Regions from separate parts of the Klebsiella quasipneumoniae subsp. quasipneumoniae genome, predicted to be linked through region 3. Evidence: predicted binding sites of a transcription regulator. Region 3 holds the regulator's gene; each other region holds the start of a gene.

Region 1 (7,518 bases), 2.6 Mb from region 3:
ATCGGGCCGGCGGATCTCTCCGCTTCGCTGGGACACCCGGACGATGCTGGCCATCCTGACGTGCAGCGGGTGATTGAGCAGAGCATCCGGCGCATTCGCGCGGCGGGAAAAGCGGCCGGATTTCTGGCGGTCGACCCGGCGATGGCGGAAAAATGTCTCGCCTGGGGGGCCAATTTCGTCGCCGTCGGGGTCGATACCATGCTGTACACCCAGGCGCTGGACCGCCGGCTGGCGATGTTTAAATCCGCCAGCGCTCAGCCGCAGGAGAAAGCGAGCTATTGACGGCGCAGGCTGGCGCCGGACTCAGGCGAGCGCCTGCGCCAGCACCGTCAGCGGATGTTCGCAGCGTTTGCTGGTGGACATTTCTATCTGCCATTTACAGGTCTCGCAGTCGGTGACGACGATGTCGGCGCCGCTCTCCTCAATCTGACGGAACAGGGGGGCGCCGATAGCCTGGGATACCGCGTAATTCTCAGTCTTAAACCCGTAGGTGCCGGCGATGCCGCAGCACTGCGAATCCAGCACTTCCAGCTGCAGGCCAGGGATCAGCCGCAGCAGTTCGAGGGTATACAGCGACCAGCCCATTTTCTCCATATGGCACGGCGTGTGATAGACCACCTTCAGCGGCAGCGGGCGCAGCGGCAGCGTTTTGCCACTATCCAGTTGTTTCCAGATCCAGCGAGTGGCCAGCTCCACCCGGTCGCGGAGATCGCTGTTGTCGACATCAAGGAGATGCGGGTATTCATCGCGCAGCGTAAAGGTGCAGGTCGAGGAGGTGGCGATGATCGGCAGCGCGTTTTCCCGCATCGCGGCGACGTTGCTCTGCGCCTGCTTACGCGCTTTGTCAAAAAAGCCGTTGGCGATCAGCGGCACGCCGCAGCATTTTTCCCGTGATAACAACTGCACGCCGGTGCCCAGCGCATTGACGACGCGAATCAGATCCTTGCCCAGCTGCGGGTGGTTATAGTTGACGTAGCAACCATGAAAGAAGGCCACCTGCTCAGGGTACTGCGCCTGTCTGGCCGCGAGCTGGCGGTAAGCGCGGCGGAAGGTGCCGAAGCCATATTTTGGCAGCGTGCGGCGATGATCGATATTGAGCGCCGCGTCGAGCAGGCGGCGTACCGGTTTTAAGCCGGTGGTGGCGTTTACCAGTGGGGCAAAGGGGGTGGAAAGGGTGCCCATCAGGTCGGTATGGCTGAGAATAGCGTCGCGCAGGGTCGGTTTTTGCTGGCCATACTGTGCCCGGGCGCGCTGAATGATATCGCCAATTTTCACATCCGACGGGCAGGGGACCTCACAGCGCTTGCAGTTAATGCAGTACTTGAGCGCCTCATCGTACAGCGCGCCATCCTTCAGGCGCAGGCGTTCGCCGTCCGGCCCCGCCTGTTTCGGCCCGGGATAGCGCGGATTGACCCGGCTGACCGGACAGGTGGTGGTACAGACCGTGCACTTAATGCAGCTTTCAAAACGGGTATCGTTCATGGTCGGCCTCCGGCGAGGGCGTGGATCTGTCTGGCGGCGTGCAGTGCGGTGACGGCGCAGACCCCGCCGCCGCAGCCGAGCTGAATGGCATCGAACCCGCCGAGCAGCGAACCGATGGCGAAAAGATTGCTGAACGGCTGCCCGCCCAGCATGGGGCGCAGCAGGGCATCGGTTTTCACCCCGAAGCGCTGCCACGGCTGGGAGGCAAAGAAGTCGCGCTGGTACCAGTCGTCGCGCGGCAGGGTCTGCTGTAGATCGAGACCGAGAATGGGTTCGCGCACGCTATCCCGCGTGGCGACAAGACCGTTACTGAAAAAGCTGCCGCTGGCCAGCACGGTAAAACCCGGACGCAGCGCAATATCGCCGTGATTTCGCGTCCAGACGGCCTCGACGGCGCCCTGTCGATGGCTGATGTTCACCACTTCATCGCCGGCAAGCCAGGTGCCGCCGCCGCGAATAAACTGCCGCTGCAGCAAACGGTGCAGGCGCATCCCGGGAACCGAAGGCGGCAGCGTCGGCAGCAGACGCAGCGGGCAGGGCAGGCGCGCCTGCAGCCAGTGGTACAGGCGATCGTCGGCGAGGCCAAAGCAGGCGGGCATGATCAGCAGCTCATGCTGTTGCGCCAGCGGCAGCAGCGCCGCATGCAGGGCAGGCCAGTGGTTTTCATCGTCGAGGAGGCGGGCGATATTGGCGGCGCGAAACTCGGTGGGGTTGTCACGTAAAACATCCAGCAGCGGTAACTCGATTTCCGCCGCTACGGCGGTGACGCCGGTTTGCCCGAGCGCGGCGGCGGCGAGATGCGGCTGAAAATCGGCAAAGCCGCTGATCCCCACCAGGCAGACCCCCTGTCGGGGGAGTGGCGCGACAGGAACCTCCTGCGGCGATAGCCACGCCGCGCGCAGCGTCCCCAGCGGCGTTACCCGCCGGTGCGGGCGGTGCGCGTCGCCCTGCATCACCGCGCCGCAGGCGGCCAGCAGGGCTTCAGTTTGTTTTGCGTATTCGAGCACCGCCCCGGCGCCGAGCCGGGAATAAGGATGCTCAGGAAGCAGTTCAGCGAGCTGCTGCAGACCTTGCGCGAGGTCAGTGACGTTATCGCCGTTCGGCAGCGCCGAGAGCAGATCTAACGACGCGGAGGAAAAATGCAGCGCGCTTTGCCCGCGGCTGATGATAACGCTGCGCAGGCCGGACTGATTCAGCGTCAGGCCGCACAGCAGGCCGGCCAGTCCGCCGCCGATAATCGCGCAGTCAAATTTCATCCTGATGCTCCTGTGGTAGTCCGCACAGGCCGAGGTAGACCCAGCGGGTGAATTCGCTTTCGCGCAGCGCGTCGCCCCAGGCGATGGGCTGCACGCCCTTCCAGCGCTCATTGAGAAACGCCGACAGCTGGGTCAACGACTGCGCGGGGGTGGTGACGTTAAAGCGCTGCAGCAGACCGGCGGCGCGGCAGGCGCAGAGTTCCCCCTGGCAGGTCCCCATGCCAATCCGGGTACGGCGGCGCAGGTCGAGCAGGGTGTGGACCGCCAGATTTTCCACCGCGTATTTCACTTCACCAGCGGTGACGGCTTCGCATTCGCAGACCAGACTACGGTGCTGGCGACTGTCGCCAAGCCAGGCCGGCGTGCGATCGCCATGGCGGTAGACAGCAGAGCCGCGCAGCGGGCCCGGCAGGGAGATAATTTTTCGCAGGGTGCTTTCCGTCGGCTCCTGCGACCCGGGGAGCGGGCTCTCGGCCGTGGAACAGGGGGTGGTGTTGCCCAGCTTACGACAGACGGCGTCGGTGGCCCACTCGGCCATCAGGCGATAGGTCATCAGCTTGCCGCCGGTGATGGTAATGAAGCCTTCCATGCCGTCGCGCTGAGCATGGTCGAGCAGGACGATGCCGCGGCTGACGCTGCGTCCGCTGGGATCGTTGTCGCTGGCCACCAGCGGGCGCACGCCGGAGTAGGCGCGGAGGATCCGGGTGCGGCCCATGACCGGCGCCAGCTTTTCACCTTCGCGCAGCAGGGTTTCGACTTCCGCGGTCGTTACCCGGTTGTCGTCAATTTCGTCATAAGGAATATGCATCGAGGTGGTGCCGATCAGCGAGATGGTATCCCCAGGCACCAGAATATCGGCATCGGCCGGCTTACGGCAGCGGTTGATCACCAGGTTGTTAATCCGGTGGTCAAGGATCAACAGCGATCCCTTCGCCGGAAACATGGTGATGCGCAGGTCGGCATATTCCGCAATGCGCTGCCCCCAGATCCCGGCGGCATTGACCACTACCCCGGCGTACAAGGCGCGGGTCTGGTGAAGCTGACGATCGTATACCTGGACGCCACAGACGCGGTCGCCCTGGCGCAGCAGGCCTGTCACTTCGCAGCCGGTGAGGATCTGCGCGCCGTGTTCGCGGGCGTCGAGCATATTGGCCGCGGTGAGGCGAAACGGGTCAATGGTGCCATCCGGGACCTGCACCGCCCCCAGCAGCGTCGGGTTGACGGCGGGCTCGCGGCGCAGCGCCTCCTGCGCAGAAAGCGGCGTGGCCTCTATGCCAGCCTGCTGGCAGGCGGCGATAAAGGTCTGCTGCCAGGCCAGATCGTCTTCAGGCAGGGTAATGAACAGACCGCCGGCCGGTTCGATACAGTGACGGGCGATGCGGCGCAGGATGCGGTTCTCATTGATGCATTCGCGGGCGGATTCGTTGTCGGTCACCGCATAGCGGGCGCCGCTGTGCAACAGCCCATGATTACGGCCGGTGGCCCCGGTGGCGATATCATGGCGCTCAATGAGCACTGTGCGTAATCCGCGTCGGGCGCAGTCGCGGGCGATGCCGGCGCCGGTTGCTCCGCCGCCGATGATGATGACCTCGCTATCAAGACGTCCCGTCATCTTCAGCTCCTCTGCTTTCGTTTACCGCCATTTAGCCACAATCAATAAGGTTATTGTTTGATTTCGAGCATATTCGCGCGTTATTTGAGCGCATTATGTGATTTTGTGCTCACATTGGAACCTTTTGTCATATTTCTGTAACAAATTGTGCGATATTTCACAGTATCAGCTCTACGTATTGCCTACCATCGCGGCCAGATTCGAAGTTGGTGATTAATCTGGGATTGTTGTCGTGACGTCAGTAAAAAACAGCAAGGGCCACGGAGGCTGATATGTTAAGTATTTTTAAACCCGCCGCGCATAAAGCGCGTTTGCCAGCCGCGGAGATCGACCCGCTCTATCGTCGGTTACGCTGGCAGATTTTTATCGGCATCTTCTTTGGTTATGCCGCTTACTATCTGGTTCGTAAGAACTTTGCCCTGGCGATGCCCTATCTTATCGAGCAAGGTTTCTCTCGCGGCGATCTCGGTTTCGCCCTTTCCGGCATCTCCATTGCCTACGGATTTTCGAAATTCATCATGGGATCGGTCTCTGACCGTTCGAATCCGCGCATTTTCCTGCCGGCGGGGCTGATCCTCGCCGCGCTGGTGATGCTGGTGATGGGCTTCGTACCGTGGGCCACCTCGAGCATCATGATCATGTTCGTGCTGCTGTTCCTCTGCGGCTGGTTCCAGGGGATGGGCTGGCCGCCGTGCGGCCGTACCATGGTCCACTGGTGGTCGCAGAAAGAGCGCGGCGGAATTGTTTCAGTGTGGAACTGCGCGCATAACGTCGGCGGGGGGATTCCGCCGCTGCTGTTCCTGTTGGGTATGGCCTGGTTTAACGACTGGCATGCGGCGCTCTATATGCCGGCTTTCGGCGCTATTCTGCTGGCGATTTTCGCCTTCGCGATGATGCGCGATACGCCGCAATCCTGCGGCCTGCCGCCGATCGAAGAGTATAAAAACGACTACCCGGACGATTACAGCGAAGAGCATGAACAAGAGCTGACGGCGAAGCAGATCTTTATGCAGTACATTCTGCCGAACAAGCTGCTGTGGTACATCGCGGTCGCCAACGTCTTCGTTTATCTGCTGCGCTACGGCATTCTCGACTGGTCGCCGACCTACCTGAAAGAGGTGAAGCACTTCGCGCTGGATAAATCCTCCTGGGCCTACTTCCTGTACGAGTACGCGGGGATCCCGGGCACCCTGCTGTGCGGCTGGATGTCGGATAAAGTGTTTAAAGGCAACCGTGGCGCCACCGGCGTGTTCTTTATGACCCTGGTCACCATCGCCACCGTCGTGTACTGGCTGAACCCGCCGGGTAACCCGGGCGTCGATATGGCCTGTATGATTATTATCGGCTTCCTGATCTACGGCCCGGTGATGCTGATTGGCCTGCATGCGCTGGAGCTGGCGCCGAAGAAAGCCGCCGGCACCGCCGCAGGCTTCACCGGCCTGTTCGGTTACCTCGGCGGTTCCGTGGCCGCGAGCGCCATCGTCGGCTACACCGTCGATTTCTTCGGCTGGGACGGCGGCTTTATGGTGATGATCGGCGGCAGCGTGCTGGCGGTTGTCCTGCTGGTTATCGTGATGCTCGGTGAACGCCGCCATCATCAACAGCTGAAGCAAGCCTAAGGAGCGGCGATGAACATGAAACTCACCGCGCTAATGAGCGGCATGATGTTGGCCAGTTCGGCGCTGTGCTTCAGCGCGACAGCGGCGGATAAAATGGTTATCGCCCACCGGGGCGCCAGCGGTTATCTGCCTGAACATACCCTGCCGGCGAAAGCGATGGCCTACGCTCAGGGGGCGGATTACCTTGAGCAAGACCTGGTGATGACCAAAGACGACCGACTGGTGGTGTTGCACGACCACTATCTGGATCGGGTGACCGACGTCGCTCAGCGCTTCCCGCAGCGGGCGCGTCAAGATGGCCGTTTTTACGCCATCGACTTTACCCTGGCCGAGATCAAGTCGCTGACGTTTACCGAAGGGTTTGAGCCGAAAGACGGCAAGAATGTGCAAACCTATCCCGGGCGTTTCCCGATGGGCAAATCCGATTTTCGCATTCATACCTTTGAAGAAGAGATTGAGTTTGTCCAGGGGCTGAATCATTCCACCGGCAAAAACATCGGTATTTACCCGGAAATCAAAGCGCCGTGGTTCCACCATCAGGAAGGCAAAGATATTGCCGCCAGCACGCTGAAAGTGCTGAAAGAATATGGCTACACCAGCAAGCAGGATAAGGTCTATCTGCAGTGCTTTGACGCCAACGAGCTCAAGCGTATTAAGCATGAGCTGGAGCCGAAGATGGGCATGGATCTCAAGCTGGTGCAGCTTATCGCCTATACCGACTGGAATGAAACCCAGCAGCGGCAGGCTGACGGCAAGTGGGTGAACTACAACTATGACTGGATGTTCAAGCCGGGGGCCATGGCGCAGATTGCGCAGTACGCCGACGGCATTGGTCCGGATTATCATATGCTGGTGGCGGAAGGCTCAAAGCCGGGGGCGGTGAAGCTGACGGCGATGGTGAAGGAGGCGCACGCCAGCCATCTGCAGGTGCATCCGTATACTGTGCGCGCGGATCAACTGCCGGAGTACGCCAGCAACGTCAATCAGCTCTATGACCTGCTGTATCGCCAGGCGGACGTCGATGGCTTGTTTACCGATTTCCCGGATAAAGCGGTGCAGTTTCTGGACGCTAAGCAGTAAAAAGCCGGGTTTACCCGGCCTGTGAACGGCAGTTTTGTCGGGCGCATAAGCGTTACGCCGCCCGACAAAACTTACATCTCAATTTCGATATCGCCCTTCGCCCGGCAGCAGCAGGGCAAAATTTCTCCCGGCTGGATAAAGGCCAGCGGCTCGGTCAGCCAGTCAACCTGGCCGGAGACCAGACGAGTGCGGCAGGAGCCGCAATAGCCTGCGCGGCACTGATACTCGACGTCGATATTATGCGATTCAAGAGCAGCCAACAGGGAAGGGTGTTCATCCTGACACTCAAGGCGAGTGTCAGAGATTTTCAAGAAGATCCGCTTCATTACAGCTGGAAGTTGCTCAGGTCGTCGGCATCGACTTCAGAGTCGATCTGGCCGACCAGGTAAGAGCTGACCTCTACTTCCTGCGGCGCCACCTGGACGTTGTCGGAGACCAGCCAGGTGTTGATCCACGGGATCGGGTTGGA
Region 2 (7,518 bases), 540 kb from region 3:
AGTCCCTCCAACAGCATTGTGGCGGTGAACTCCTGGTATGCGCACCATCGCATGGACAACCTGCCGCTGGTGAAGATTGGCGAAGATGCCAAACAGAAACCGGTGATGCATAACGGTCCCCGTAAGAACCTGACGATTGTGGTGCTGGGCGAAACTTCCCGGGCGGACAACTTCTCGCTGGGCGGATATCCGCGCGACACCAACCCGCTGATGCAACAGGACGGGGTGATCTACTTCCCGCACACCACCTCCTGCGGAACCGCCACGGCGGTCTCGGTGCCGTGCATGTTCTCCAACATGCCGCGCGCGCACTATGACGAAGAGCTGGCCCATCATCAGGAAGGGGTGCTGGATATTCTGCAGCGCGCCGGCATTCAGGTGTTGTGGAACGACAACGATGGCGGCTGCAAGGGGGCCTGCGATCGGGTACCGCATCAGAACGTGACCGATCTGAAGCTAACCGGGCAGTGCATCGACGGCGAGTGCTACGATGACGTGCTGTTCCATCATCTCGACAGCTATATCGATAACCTGCAACAGGATGGCATTATTGTGCTGCATACCATCGGCAGCCATGGGCCGACGTACTACAATCGCTATCCGGCTGAATTCAAAAAATTCACCCCAACCTGCGACACCAATGAGATCCAGGGCTGTACCCGGGAGCAGTTGACCAACACGTATGACAACACCATCCTGTACGTCGACCACGTGGTGGATAAAGCGATAAAACTCCTGCAGGCGAAACAGGACAAATTCACTACCAGCCTGGTCTATCTTTCCGACCACGGCGAGTCGTTAGGGGAAGATGGGGTCTATTTGCATGGTCTGCCATACTCTATCGCGCCCGATACGCAGAAACACGTGCCGATGGTGATGTGGCTCTCTGCCGACTACCAGCAACGCTACGGCATTTCCGCGCAGTGTCTGCAGCAGCGAGCGAAAAAAGAGAATTACTCGCAGGATAATCTGTTCTCCACCCTGCTCGGCCTGCTCGGCGTCAGCACCCACGAGTACCAGGCGGCAGATGATATTTTAACGCCATGTAGAGAGGCTGGTTGATGAAAATCTTAGTCATTGAAGACGATGCGCTGCTGTTGCAGGGGTTAATCCTGGCGATGCAAAGTGAAGGATACGTGTGCGACGGCGTCTCCACAGCGCACGAAGCGGCGCTGTCGCTGGCCAGCAATCACTATAGCCTGATCGTGCTCGATCTTGGCCTGCCGGACGAAGACGGCCTGCATTTTCTCGCCCGCATGCGACGGGAGAAAATGACTCAGCCGGTGCTGATCCTCACCGCCCGCGATACCCTTGAGGATCGCATTAGCGGTCTCGACACCGGCGCGGATGACTATCTGGTGAAACCCTTTGCCCTGGAAGAGCTGAACGCGCGCATTCGCGCCCTGCTCCGTCGGCATAATAATCAGGGCGATAACGAAATCAGCGTCGGCGACCTGCGCCTCAACGTCACCCGTCGCCAGGTGTGGCTCGGTGAGACGGCGCTGGATCTGACGCCGAAGGAGTATGCCCTGCTATCGCGACTGATGATGAAAGCCGGCAGCCCGGTACATCGCGAGATCCTCTACAACGATATCTACAGCTGGGACAATGAGCCAGCGACCAATACCCTGGAAGTGCACATCCACAACCTGCGCGATAAGATTGGCAAATCGCGGATCCGCACCGTCAGGGGCTTCGGCTATATGCTGGCTAACCACAACGAGACGGAATAGACCATGGCTCTGTTTGCAACCGAAAACTGGACCATGCGCCACCGGCTGCTGTTGACCATCGGCGCCATTCTGGTGGTCTGTCAGCTGATCAGCGTCTTCTGGCTATGGCATGAGAGCAAAGAGCAGATCCAGTTGCTGGTGGCCAGCGCCATCGAAGGGCACAACAATCAGAAGCATGTGGAGCATGAGGTAAGGGAAGCGGTCGCCAGCCTGCTGGTGCCGAGCCTGTTGATCGTGGGTCTGGCGCTGTATATCAGCATGCTGGCGGTACGCAAAATCACCCGCCCGCTTTCACGTCTGCAAAGCGAGCTGGAGAGTCGCACGCCGGACAACCTCACCCCCATCGTGCTCAGCGAATCGGTACCTGAGGTGACGGCGGTGACCACCGCCCTGAATCAGCTGGTTTCCCGCCTCAATCTGACCCTTGACCGCGAACGGCTGTTTACCGCCGACGTGGCGCATGAGCTGCGCACCCCGCTGGCCGGGCTGCGGCTGCACCTTGAGCTGCTGGCGAAAGTGCATGGCATGGGCGTCGACCCGCTGATCCAGCGCCTCGACCAGATGACCACCAGCATTTCGCAGCTGCTGCAGCTGGCACGCGTCGGTCAGTCCTTTTCCGCCGGCAGCTATCAGCAGGTGCTGCTGCTGGATGACGTGGTCAAACCGCTGCAGGATGAGCTGGAGACCATGCTGGCCGAGCGCCAGCAACGGCTGCTGCTGACGGATGTCGAAAGCGAGGCCGTCGTCTCTGGCGACGCGACGCTCATCCGCGTCATTCTGCGCAATCTGGTGGAGAATGCCCATCGCTACAGCCCGCAAGGGTCGACGATCCGCGTGTCGGTGAAAGCGGGTCTGATGCCGGTGATGGCAGTGGAAGATGAAGGACCGGGAATTGATGAGGCGAAAAGCGGCGAACTCAGTAAGGCCTTTGTACGCATGGACAGTCGCTACGGCGGCATAGGGCTTGGACTGAGCATCGTCACGCGCATTGCTCAGCTGCATGACGCCCAGTTCTTTTTGCATAACCGCCAGCCGGGGCCAGGGGTCCGCGCGTGGGTGTTATTCCCGCGGCGTGCGGGTCAGAACGTCAGCACCCACTGATGGAAGAAGGCAACAATAATGACCAGGGCGGTGGCGACCGCCAGATATTCACGGAAGTTGATTTTTTGCATGGGCACTATCCTCATCAGGTTGAGGATAGTGTCGCCTGGCGAGATTAAGCAAACATTAAGAAGGCCGCTTTGCGGCCTTTTTTCTTCTCCGCCGTGGGTTATCTGGCTGCGGAACGGTCAGCGCAGCGCCGTACCTTCACTGCCCCCTCGCCTATCCCCGTCCGGCGGTATGCGCCAACACTCAGGAGGCGGCGATAAACAGTTCGCGCAGCTGATGCAGCTGGTCGCGAATTTGCGCCGCCTCTTCGAACTCGAGGTTCTGCGCGTGCTGCATCATCTGCCCTTCCAGCTCGTGGATTTTCTGCTGCAGCGCTTTTGGCGTCATATCCACGCCGCTGAGCCCGGCAGGCTCGACGGCCTTCGCTTTACCGCGCCCTTTGGCTTTGGTTTTCGCCAGGCTCTGGCCCAGCTGCAGGATATCCACCACTTTCTTGTTCAGCCCCTGCGGCACGATGCCATGCTCTTCGTTGTAGCGCTGCTGCTTCTCCCGTCGCCGCTCCGTCTCACCGATGGCTTTCGCCATCGAGGGAGTGATCTTATCGCCGTACAGAATAGCCTTGCCGTTGACGTTGCGCGCCGCGCGGCCGATGGTCTGGATCAGCGAGCGTTCGGAGCGCAGGAAGCCCTCTTTGTCCGCATCGAGGATCGCCACCAGCGACACCTCCGGCATATCCAGCCCCTCACGCAGCAGGTTGATCCCCACCAGCACGTCAAACTCGCCAAGACGCAGGTCGCGGATAATCTCCATACGTTCGACGGTGTCGATATCCGAGTGCAGATAGCGCACCCGCTCGCCGTGCTCCTCAAGGTACTCGGTTAAGTCTTCCGCCATCCGCTTGGTGAGGGTGGTGACCAGCACGCGCTCGTTGATGGCCGTGCGCAGGCGGATCTCCGACAGCAGGTCGTCGACCTGGGTGGCCACCGGCCGCACTTCGATGATCGGGTCCAGCAGACCGGTCGGACGCACCACCTGATCCACCACCTCGCCGCCGGATTTATCCAGCTCGTAGGCGCCGGGGGTCGCCGACACGTAGATGGTTTGCGGCGCCAGCGCTTCGAATTCTTCAAACTTCATCGGCCGGTTATCCAGCGCCGACGGCAGGCGGAAGCCGTACTCCACCAGCGTCTCTTTGCGCGCCCGGTCGCCGCGGTACATGCCGCCGATCTGCGGCACCGTGACGTGGGATTCGTCGATCACCAGCAGGCCGTCTGCCGGCAGGTAGTCGAACAGGGTGGGAGGCGGCTCGCCGGGCCCGCGCCCGGAGAGGAAGCGCGAGTAGTTTTCAATGCCCGAGCAGTAGCCCAGCTCGTTCATCATTTCGAGGTCGAACTGGGTGCGCTGGGTTAAGCGCTGCTCTTCCAGCAGCTTGTTGTTGGCCAGCAGCACCTTGCGCCGCTCCGCCAGCTCCAGCTTAATCTCTTCCATCGCCTGGACGATGCGTTCCCGCGGCGTCACGTAGTGCGTCTTGGGATAAATGGTGTAGCGCGGCACCGTCGATTCCACATGGCCGGTAAGCGGGTCGAACAGCGACAGGCGCTCAACCTCTTCGTCAAACAGCTCAATGCGCAGGGCGATATCGTCGGATTCCGCCGGGAAGACGTCGATCACCTCGCCGCGCACGCGGAAGGTGCCGCGCTGGAAGGCCTGATCGTTGCGGGTATACTGCAGCTCGGCCAGGCGGCGCAGGATCGCCCGCTGGTCAATCAGCATCCCCACCGTCAGATGCAACATCATTTTCAGATACAGGTCCGGGTCGCCGAGGCCGTAGATAGCCGAGACCGAGGCCACCACCACCACATCGCGCCGCTCAAGCAGCGCTTTAGTGGCCGACAGGCGCATCTGCTCGATATGTTCGTTTACCGAGGCGTCCTTCTCAATGAAGGTATCTGAGCTGGGGACGTAGGCTTCCGGCTGGTAGTAATCGTAGTAGGAGACGAAATACTCGACGGCATTCTCGGGGAAAAATTCTTTCATCTCGCCGTAGAGCTGGGCCGCCAGGGTTTTGTTTGGTGCCAGCACCATCGTCGGCCGCTGCAGATCGGCAATCACGTTGGCGATGGTAAAGGTTTTACCGGAGCCGGTGACCCCCAGCAGCGTTTGATGCGCGAGCCCATCCTCCAGCCCCTCTTCCAGGCGGCGGATGGCTTCCGGTTGGTCTCCGGAGGGGCGAAAGGCGGAATGCAGAACAAACGATTTACTCATCAATCAGAACCTGAAAAAGATTTAGCGGCCGGTGTTTAATTCTACCCCTCGGGCCGTTTTTTGCCAACAAAATATACTGGATATTTAAACAGTACGTGATTATGATAGCGCCACGATTTGGCCTTTTTTGCCGGCAACCGGGATATAAAACGCGCGCCGGGCGGAATAATCCTCCGGCCGTCAGGGTTATCCCCAGAAATTTTTACCTTTTAACATTTGTCAAGCGGACGGGTGAAAGTTTTATGGCAGAAGATGACGCTTTTCTTACACCCATTGATTTTATCTAACAAGCTGATATTTAATGCTTTTAAAGAAAAGACGCCTTTCGCGCCAATTCAGCCGCAAGCCGCGTACGCTCTAGCTTACCGCAGGTTTTCTAACTCTAATACACAAGGTTATCCACAGGAATAGTGGATAACTGTCTGCAGCCCAAGACCGCCGCCGCCCGGCGCAAATCGTCTGGCTGCCTAAACCGCGCGGCGAAAAATTTTTATCGAACTATTTTTGATAACTATCCGCTTAAAGCCGCTCGATTTTTGCTGCTTTTTGCACCACCCTTTAGCGTCGGGCACCGGAAAAGTGCAGCCCCGGCGCTGGCTGTGCCTGATGGTATCGGCGTTTAGCGTTTTTTTCCGAGCGTTCTTTTTCCTGGCAAGAGTTTTGCAGCATCTTTCTGTCGCCCTGACGCCAGGATAAGGAGAAAACGTCCATGTTGAATTTACAGGCAGTAAATCACTTTTACGGCAACCAGCATTCGCTGTGGAATGTCGATCTTGAACTACGCCCGGGGGAGTGCATTGGCGTACTGGGACGCGAGGGCATGGGAAAAACCACCCTGGTTAACTGCATTGCCGGGCACCTGCCGGTGGCCAGCGGCCGGATGACCTGGCATGACATTGGCGCCCCGCCGCAGGATCTCACCCCCCTGTCGGCCCAGTCGCGCAGCGCCATCGGTATCGGCTATGTGCCGCAGGATAAACGCATCTTCTCCCAGCTCAGCGTGGAAGAGAATCTACATATTGCCCTCGCGGCCGGGAAACCCGGGGCTAACGCCAGCGGCGGCGAAATCTATGAACATTTTCCCGAACTCTATGCCCTACGGCAGCGCAAAGGCGCCTCGCTGAGCGACGACGATCAGTACCAGCTGGCGCTGGCCAGGGCGCTGATTGTCCAGCCGCGGCTGCTGATCCTTGATGAACCCTCGCGCGGCAGAGGGCCGCGCTGTCTGCAAAAGCTGGCGGATCTGCTGCTGCGGTTGAATCGCGATATCGGCCTGACGGTGCTGCTCGCCGAGCAGCACCTGCCCTTTATCCGCCGGGTGGCGGATCGTTTCTGTGTTTTGCACCGGGGCCGTAACGTCGCCGAAGGCGATATTATGGCGCTGGATGAACCGCTGCTGGCGCAGTGGATGACGCCGGATCCAGCGCCCTGAGGTCCAGATACTGGCCGAGATCGTCGCGCTGCGCGATATCGGCAAGCCACGGTATTTCACCGAGGAACGGCGCGGCCAGCCGGTTTTTCAGCGTCGCCAGATACTCGGCGTGGCGCTTGCCCGGCGGCAGCACGTCATTGGCGATCCACCCCGCGAGCGGCAGCCCCGCCTGGCGTACCGCCTGGGCGGTAAGCATCGCGTGGTTGATGCAGCCGAGCTTGACGCCCACCACCAGAATCACCGGCAGCTGCTCCGCCTGCGCCCAGTCGGCGAAGGTCAGGGTTTCCGAAAGCGGCGTAAACCAGCCGCCGGCCCCTTCCACCAGCACCCAGTCGGCGAGGCGTTCTAACTCGCGCAGCCCGCTGGAGAGCCTCGCCGCGGCGATCGGCCGTCCTTCGTCGGCGCTGATGATATGCGGTGAGGTCGGCTCGGCGAAGGTATACGGGTTAACCTGCTCATAGCGCAGCGCGACCCGGCTATGACGCTGCAGCGCCAGCGCGTCTTCATTACGCAGCCCGGCGGCGGTAAGCTCGCTGCCGGAAGCCACCGGCTTATAGCCGGCGGTGTGAAAACCCAGCTGATTCGCCGCCTGCAGCAGGGCGCTGCTGGCGATGGTTTTCCCGACTTCAGTGTCGGTCCCGGTGACAAAAAAACGTTTAGTCACGCTCAATGACTCCTGTAAAAAGAGAATACGTCAGCGGGCAGACGCCCTGCCGCTGCGGCCAGGCCAGCTGTAGCTCGCGCAGTTTGCCGCGGCTAAGCGGGGCCGATGCCCGCCCCTGGTGCAAATGGGTGGCGCCGATGCCCTTCAGCGATCGCATGGCGCTCAGCGCATCGACGAACGGCAGGCTAATCTGATGCACCTCGCCGGACGCCCGCAGGCCGCTCAGCGCCTCGCGCACCGCCGCTTCGCTGAGAAAACGGTTGGCATGCGGCCGGTCGTCGATGGCCCGCCACGCCTGATTGAGCTCCGGCAGC
Region 3 (7,518 bases):
AGATCCCGAAGGCGGTGACGTCGGCGATGGCGACAATCAGGATTTCAAAGCAGTAGGTCCAGCCGGTGATATACCCCGCCAGTCCGCCGAGGTTTTCCTGGGCATAGCGGGAGAATGAGCTGGCGGAAGGGTTATGCACCGACATCTCACCGAGCGCGCGCATAATGATATATGCTGCGACGCCGCCGATAATGTAGGCCAACAGAACGCTGGGTCCGGCCATTTTAATCGCGTCGGCTGAACCGTAAAAAAGCCCGGTGCCGATGGCGGAACCCAGGGCCATAAAGCGAATGTGCCGGGTGCTTAGCCCGCGCTTAAGCTTGTTACTACTTTCCATCGTGGTTTTTCAATGCCGTTTAACACAAAAAATAAAAAACCACGGAACCCGAAGTCCCGTGGTTAAACGCTTGTCCTCAACGCCGGTTAGTGCGCGCTGGAGGTCACCTGACGTCCGGCGGCACGGTCCCAGATCACCGCGAGAATTGCCATCACGGCGGTCGGCATCAGCCAGGCCAGGCCCTGCTCCGCCAGCGGCAGACGCGCGGTCCAGGCCGGCAGGATAGCGGCAAACGCCGATGACTTAATCCCGTCAATGATACCAAACATCAGACTGATAAACATGGCCGGCGCGATAACACGGGACGAATTATGCCACCAACTGCGGGTAAAGCTTAATACAACCAGTGCGATACACGGCGGGTAGATAGCGGTCAGCACCGGAATCGACACCTGAATCAGGTGGCTCAGACCGAGGTTGGAGACCGCCATCGAGAACAGGCCGAGGATAAAGACCAGCGTGCGATAGGAGAACGGCAGATACTGGGCAAAGAATTCGGCGCAGGCGCAGGTCAGGCCCACCGCCGTCACCAGGCAGGCGATGAAGATCAGCGCCGCCAGCAGGAAGCTGCCCGCCCCGCCGAAGGTATGCTGCACGTAGGCGTGGAGGATCGCCGCGCCGTTAGCGGACTGGTCCACGAGGGTGGCGCTATCCGAGCCCAGACGGAACAGCGCCAGATACAGCAGGGTCAGACCGACGCCTGCCATCAGGCCCGCCCAGACGGTGTAGCGGGTCAACAGACGCGCTTCGCTGACGCCGCGGGAGCGTGCGGCATTAACAATCACGATCCCGAACACCATCGCGCCGAGGGTGTCCATGGTCAGGTAGCCGTTGACGAAGCCATTGGAGAATGGCGCGGTACGATACGCTTCCAGCGCGTCGCTGATCGGGCCTGCCGGCCAGACAATAGCGGCGACCGCCAGCACAATCAGGGCGATAATTTTCAGCGGCGCCAGGAAGTTGCCCACCGTATCCAGCAGTTTGCCCGGATAGAGCGAGACCAGGATCACCAGCGCGAAGTAGATAACGCTGTAGATCAGCAGCGGCAGCGGGCCATCGCCGGTCAGCGGCGCAATCCCGACTTCAAAAGAGACGGTCGCGGTGCGCGGGGTCGCGAACAGCGGTCCCACCGCGAGATAACACACCACCGCCAGCAGGATACCAGCCACTTTACCAATCGGGGTGCTCAGGCTTTCAACGCCGCCGCCGACTTTCGCCAGCGCCACCACCGTCAGCACCGGCAGACCCACCGCGGTGATCAGGAAGCCGATCGCCGCCGTCCAGACGTGCTCGCCCGCCTGTAAGCCAACCATCGGCGGGAAAATAATGTTGCCTGCGCCAACGAACAACGCGAAGGTCATAAAGCCCAACGCTATGATGTCGCGAGATTTTAACTGATGGGTCATAAATTCATTACTGCCTGTGGATGTGGTGTTGTAAAAAAATGGAAAAATACCGCGCTACCCTCTCAGGGACGATACAGCGGCGATTGCCGGTAAACTCAGCGAGATATGCTCCCGAAGCGGCGTGGGAAAGAATTGTTTTTGGTATTACCACGCAAAAGCAGTCTGTCATCGACTGCGCAGGCGCAATTTAAACGCTTATAACGTTTTAAAGCAAGGCACGATCGCAAAAGCAGATGATTATGCTGGTTATCAGTTTCACACCAGAATCATTTACCATATTGATGGAAAACCCGTGGCTTATCATGCGAACAAAAAAGCAGCGCACGTTCATTAAATAGGCAAGAGAAAAACGACTGCCAGGGAAAATGACCAGCCGAAGCTGGTCATTGGCAAGATAAGCTGACAGCGCGCCGCTCAGGCGTCGTTTCTGGCAATTAATCGTTCCGGGAGCAGGAAGCTAAAACGGGTTCCCTTGCCCACCGTGCTGTCGATCTCCAGCCGGCTGTCATGATGGTTGACCGCGTGTTTGACGATCGCCAGCCCCAGGCCGCTGCCCCCGGTTTGCCGGGAGCGAGCCTTATCCACCCGATAGAAGCGCTCGGTCAGACGGGGAATATGCTCCGGCGCAATGCCCGGCCCATTATCCTCGACGCTGAACAGCGCCCCCTGGGGCGTTCGCTGCCAGCTGACGCGAATTTCGGTGCCCGGCGGGGTGTGGTTCACCGCGTTATAGACCAGGTTAGAAATGGCGCTGCGCAGTTGTTCCTCGTTGCCCAGCACCTTGAGCTGCTCATCGACGGTAAAAATCAGCGTCTGCTTATCCTGGCTGAGGGTCTGCGCCTCGCGCTCCACGACCCGCAGCATCATCGGCACGTCGATGCGGTCATTCATCGCCAGCGCCGGCGCGGCTTCAATACGCGACAGCGTGAGCAACTGCTTCACCAGCCCCTCCATACGCTGGGTTTGCTCACGCATGGTGTGCAGGGCCTTTTCACGGGTCGCCCCTTCCAGCACCTGCTCCTGCATCATCTCCAGATAGCCCTGCAGCACCGTCAGCGGGGTGCGCAGCTCATGGCTGACGTTGGCGAAAAAGTTACGCCGCGCCCCTTCCAGCTGATGCATCTGCGTCACGTCGCGCGCCACCATCAGCCACTGTTTGTCGCTGTAGGGCATCACGCGAATTTCCAGATGACGGGCATTATTCAGCACCAGATTGAGCGGCTTTGAAAAATCACGCTGTTTCAGGTAGTTGGCGAATTCAGGATAGCGCAGAAGGTTAAGAATGTTTTGCCCACTGTCGTCCGGCCAGCGCAGGTTTAAAATCTGCTGCGCCAGGCCGTTACACCAGAAAATGGCCCCCTCTTCCGTGGTCAGGACCACCGCGTCCGGCAGGGATTCCGCCCCGCTACGAAAGCGTTTGATCAGGCTTCCCAGCTCACGTCGACGCTTTTTATTACGCATCTGCATCTGGTGCAGACCATACAGCAGCGGCTCCCAGCTGCCGCGGCCGGGCGGAGGGGTCATGCTCCGGTCCACCCACAGCCACCACGACAGGCGCATCAAATTCCAGAAATGCCAAATCAACAAACCGGTCACTGCCGCCAGTAAAAACCACGGCAAATGACCCACAAACGCCCCCAGAATCAGGGCCGGAATACACGCTAAAAAGAGCTCCAGCGCCAGCCTTTTCCATGACAGCCGTTCCAGCACGGGTCACACTCCTGTCAAAATTCAGAAACGGGCGGAGAAACGATACCCCGTGCCGCGAACCGTTTGCACCATGCGATCATGGCCACTGTGTTCCAGCGCTTTACGCAGGCGGCGAATATGGACGTCTACCGTGCGGTCTTCCACATAGACGTTGGTTCCCCAAACGTGGTTCAGCAGCTGCTCGCGGCTGTACACCCGCTCCGGATGGGTCATAAAGAAGTGCAATAATTTAAATTCCGTTGGCCCCATGTCCAGCGGACTTTCGCCGGTCATCACCCGGTGCGATGAGGGATCGAGGCTCAGCCCCTGCATTTCAATCACCTCTTCCACCGCCATCGGCGAAATACGGCGCATCACCGCTTTGATTCGCGCCACCAGCTCCTTCGGTGAGAAAGGCTTGGTAATGTAGTCGTCCGCCCCGGTCTCCAGGCCGCGAACGCGATCCTCTTCTTCTCCGCGCGCGGTCAGCATCACCACCGGAATATCCCGGGTCATCGCCTCGCGCTTGAGCAGCTTAATGAACTGCAGCCCCGAACCGCCCGGCAGCATCCAGTCAAGGAGAATCAAATCAGGCCAGGGTTCATTGAGTTGATTCACCGCGCTGTCATAATCTTCCGCTTCGACAGGCTGAAAGCCATTTTGCTCCAGAACAAAGCAGACCATTTCGCGGATTGGAGCTTCATCTTCAACGACCAGAATTCTTCTCGCCATTATTTACCCTGTGTTTTTTAGCCATCAGTATAGAAGTGCGGCGTCATTATGCGTCACTTTTGTGACAGATTTATGAAAAAAATGACCGTCTGACGATCGGGTATTTTGAAGCATGACGCGGACTTACCCCTCTCCGACAAATGGTATACTGCCGCTCATGCTTTTTTCGCTAGGGAAGATTTATGCGCATCCTTCACACCTCCGACTGGCACCTGGGCCAGAATTTTTACAGCAAAAGCCGTGCGGCCGAACATGACGCCTTCCTGACCTGGCTGCTGGCCCGCGCGCAGGAGCATGAAGTCGACGCCATCATCGTGGCCGGCGATATTTTTGATACCGGATCGCCGCCGAGCTACGCTCGCGAACTGTATAACCGCTTTGTCGTCCAGCTGCAGCAGACCGGCTGTCGCCTGGTGGTGCTGGCGGGCAACCATGATTCGGTGGCGATGCTCAATGAATCCCGCGATATCCTCGCCTTTTTACACACCACCGTCGTGGCGAACGCCGGCTGCCCGCCCATTGAGCTGCCGCGGCGCGACGGCACCCCAGGCGCTATCTTCTGCCCGGTGCCGTTTTTACGCCCGCGCGAGCTGGTCACCAGCCAGGCCGGCCACTCCGGTCGGGAAAAACAGCAGCAGCTGCTGCACGCCATCAGCGACTATTATCAGGAGCAGTATCAGCATGCCTGCGCCCTGCGCGGCGATCGGCCGCTACCCGTGATTGCCAGCGGCCATCTGACTACCGTCGGCGCCAGCAAAAGCGATGCCGTTCGCGACATTTATATCGGCACGCTGGATGCCTTCCCGGCGCAGCACTTCCCCCCTGCCGACTACATTGCGCTGGGCCATATTCACCGGGCGCAGGTGGTTGGCGGCTGCGAGCACATCCGCTACAGCGGCTCGCCGCTGCCGCTGAGCTTTGATGAAACCGGTAAAGCGAAATCGGTGCATCTGGTGAGCTTTAGCGATGGGCGACTCAGCGCCGTGGAGACCCTTGAGGTGCCCGTCACCCAGCCGCTGGCGGTCATCAAAGGCGATCTGGCCGCCATCACCGCCCAGCTGGCGCAGTGGCGCGGCGTTGAACAGGACCCGCCGGTGTGGCTGGATATCGAAATCACCACCGAGGAGTACCTGCACGATATTCAGCGTCATATTCAGGCGCTGACGGAGGATCTGCCGGTGGAAGTATTGCTGGTGCGCCGCAGCCGCGAGCAGCGCGAGAAAATACTGCTCAACGCCCAGCGGGAGACCCTCAGCGAACTGAAGGTGGAAGAGGTGTTCGAGCGCCGGCTGGCGCTGACCGAGATTGATGATGAGAAGCGCGCCCGGCTGCACGAGCTGTTCGCCCATACGCTGCATACGCTCACCGCGGAGGACGAAAACGCATGAAAATCCTCAGTCTGCGTCTGAAAAACCTCAACTCCCTGAAAGGGGAATGGAAGATAGACTTTACCGCCGAGCCGTTCGCCAGCAACGGCCTGTTCGCCATTACCGGCGCCACCGGCGCCGGGAAAACCACTCTGCTCGACGCCATTTGCCTCGCGCTCTATCACGAGACGCCGCGCCTGAATAAAGTCTCCCAGTCGCAAAATGACCTGATGACCCGCGATACCGCCGAGTGTCTGGCGGAGGTGGAGTTTGAAGTGAAAGGCATCGCCTACCGCGCCTTCTGGAGCCAGAACCGGGCGCGTAACCAGCCAGATGGCAACCTGCAGGCGCCCCGCGTCGAGCTGGCGCGCTGCGCCGACGGCAAAATCCTCGCCGATAAGGTCTCGGATAAGCTGGAGCAAACCGCGATGCTCACCGGCCTCGACTATGGCCGCTTCACCCGCTCGATGCTGCTCTCCCAGGGGCAATTTGCCGCCTTTCTGAACGCGAAGCCGAGCGATCGCGCGGAGCTGCTGGAGGAGCTGACCGGCACGGAAATCTACGGTCAGATTTCGGCGATGGTCTATGAGCAGCACAAAGCCGCTCGCCATACGCTGGAGAAGTTCGAAGCCCAGGCGGCGGGCATCGTCCTGCTGACGGAGGCCCAGCAGCAGGCGCTGCAGGAAAGTTTGCAGGTACTTACTGACGAAGAGAAAGCCCTGCTGGCGCAGCAGCAAAACCAGCAGCAGCAGCTTCAGTGGCTAACGCGTCGCGATGAGCTGGCGCAGCAGCAGCAGCAGGCGGTCAGCGGCCAGCAGCAGGCCCGTCAGGCGCTGGCCGACGCCGCGCCGGCGCTGGCCAGGCTTGAGCTGGCCCAGCCCGCCGCCCAGTTGCGCCCCTTATGGGAGCGGCAACAGGAGCACGCGGCAGGCCTGGCGCAAACCCGCCAGCGAATCAATGAAGTGAATGCTCGCTTACTTACCAGCACGGCGCTGCGCGCGCGCATTCGCCGTAGCGCCCTGCATGCCCAGCGGCAGCGTCAGGCTGAACTGGCCGACCTGGCGCAGTGGCTGGCGGCCCATGAGCGATTTCGCTTATGGGGCCAGGAGATCGCCGGCTGGCGGGCGCAATTTTCGCAGCTGACTCGGGATAAACAGCAGCTGACGGCCCAGACCACCCGCCTGGCCGCGCTGCGCCAGAAGCTGGCCGATCTGCCGGCCAGCCCTCTGTCGCTGACCGCCGATGACGTTGCGGCGGCGATGGCGCAGCAAACCCAGTCGCGACCGCTGCGCCAGCGGCTGCTCTCCCTTCATGAACAGCATCAGCTGCTGCGCAAGCGTCTGCGCCAGAACGCCGAAAGCGTACAGCAGGCGCAGGCGGAGCAGGCAAAACTCAACGTCACCCTGGCGCAGCGCCGGGAGCAGTACAAAGACAAAAACCAGCACTATCTCGACCTGAAGGCGCTCTGCCAGCGGGAAGAAACGATTAAAGATCTGGAAGGTTACCGCGCCCGGCTTGAGGCCGGTAAGCCCTGCCCGCTGTGCGGCTCCTGTGAACACCCGGCGATTGAACAATACGCCTCGCTGACGGTCACGGATAACCAGCGCCGCCGCGATGCGCTGGAAAAAGAGGTCGCCGCGCTGAAAGAAGAAGGTCTGCTGATCCTCGGGCAGGTCAACGCCCTGACGCAGCAGCTCCAGCGTGAAACCGAAGCGGCCGGGCGGCTCGCTGAGGAAGAGCAAGCGCTCACTAAAGCGTGGCAGGAAACCTGCGCCTCTCTTCAGGTCACGCGGGATATTGCGCAAGAGATAAACGACTGGATACAGGAGCAGGAGCGCTACGAGCAACAGCTCTACCAGCTCAGCCAGCGCCTGATGCTGCAAGGCCAGCTTAACGATCAGGAGGCGCTGGCGCGCCAGGCTCAGCAGCAGCTGACGGCCACGCGCCAGGGACTGGAAAGCGCCCTGCAGGCCCTGACGCTCAACCT

The links. Region 3 encodes PhoB, which activates phosphate uptake and scavenging genes when phosphate is short. Its sites were predicted from a motif close to CTGTCATAAAACTGNCNNAT; they were not measured.
Region 1: the regulator PhoB is predicted to act here: its motif matches at 4,475-4,494, upstream of glpT (glycerol-3-phosphate transporter).
Region 2: the regulator PhoB is predicted to act here: its motif matches at 5,338-5,357, upstream of uvrB (excinuclease ABC subunit UvrB).

The regions. Positions count from the first base shown of each region.
Region 1 is NZ_CP084876.1:1,538,854-1,546,371, forward strand. Features, by position in the region: gene yfaU (2-keto-3-deoxy-L-rhamnonate aldolase) at 1-282, shown strand, start outside; gene glpC (anaerobic glycerol-3-phosphate dehydrogenase subunit GlpC) at 304-1,482, opposite strand; gene glpB (glycerol-3-phosphate dehydrogenase subunit GlpB) at 1,479-2,738, opposite strand; gene glpA (anaerobic glycerol-3-phosphate dehydrogenase subunit A) at 2,728-4,350, opposite strand; gene glpT (glycerol-3-phosphate transporter) at 4,623-5,969, shown strand; gene glpQ (glycerophosphodiester phosphodiesterase) at 5,979-7,049, shown strand; gene yfaE (class I ribonucleotide reductase maintenance protein YfaE) at 7,121-7,375, opposite strand; gene nrdB (class Ia ribonucleoside-diphosphate reductase subunit beta) at 7,375-7,518, opposite strand, start outside.
Region 2 is NZ_CP084876.1:3,623,979-3,631,496, forward strand. Features, by position in the region: gene eptA (phosphoethanolamine transferase EptA) at 1-1,062, shown strand, start outside; gene pmrA (two-component system response regulator PmrA) at 1,062-1,733, shown strand; gene pmrB (two-component system sensor histidine kinase PmrB) at 1,737-2,834, shown strand; gene uvrB (excinuclease ABC subunit UvrB) at 3,087-5,108, opposite strand; gene LGM20_RS17530 (hypothetical protein) at 5,519-5,731, shown strand; gene LGM20_RS17535 (ABC transporter ATP-binding protein) at 5,818-6,540, shown strand; gene bioD (dethiobiotin synthase) at 6,482-7,204, opposite strand; gene bioC (malonyl-ACP O-methyltransferase BioC) at 7,197-7,518, opposite strand, start outside.
Region 3 is NZ_CP084876.1:4,164,033-4,171,550, forward strand. Features, by position in the region: gene proY (proline-specific permease ProY) at 1-337, opposite strand, end outside; gene brnQ (branched-chain amino acid transporter carrier protein BrnQ) at 424-1,743, opposite strand; gene phoR (phosphate regulon sensor histidine kinase PhoR) at 2,158-3,453, opposite strand; gene phoB (phosphate response regulator transcription factor PhoB) at 3,475-4,164, opposite strand; gene sbcD (exonuclease subunit SbcD) at 4,347-5,552, shown strand; gene sbcC (exonuclease subunit SbcC) at 5,549-7,518, shown strand, end outside.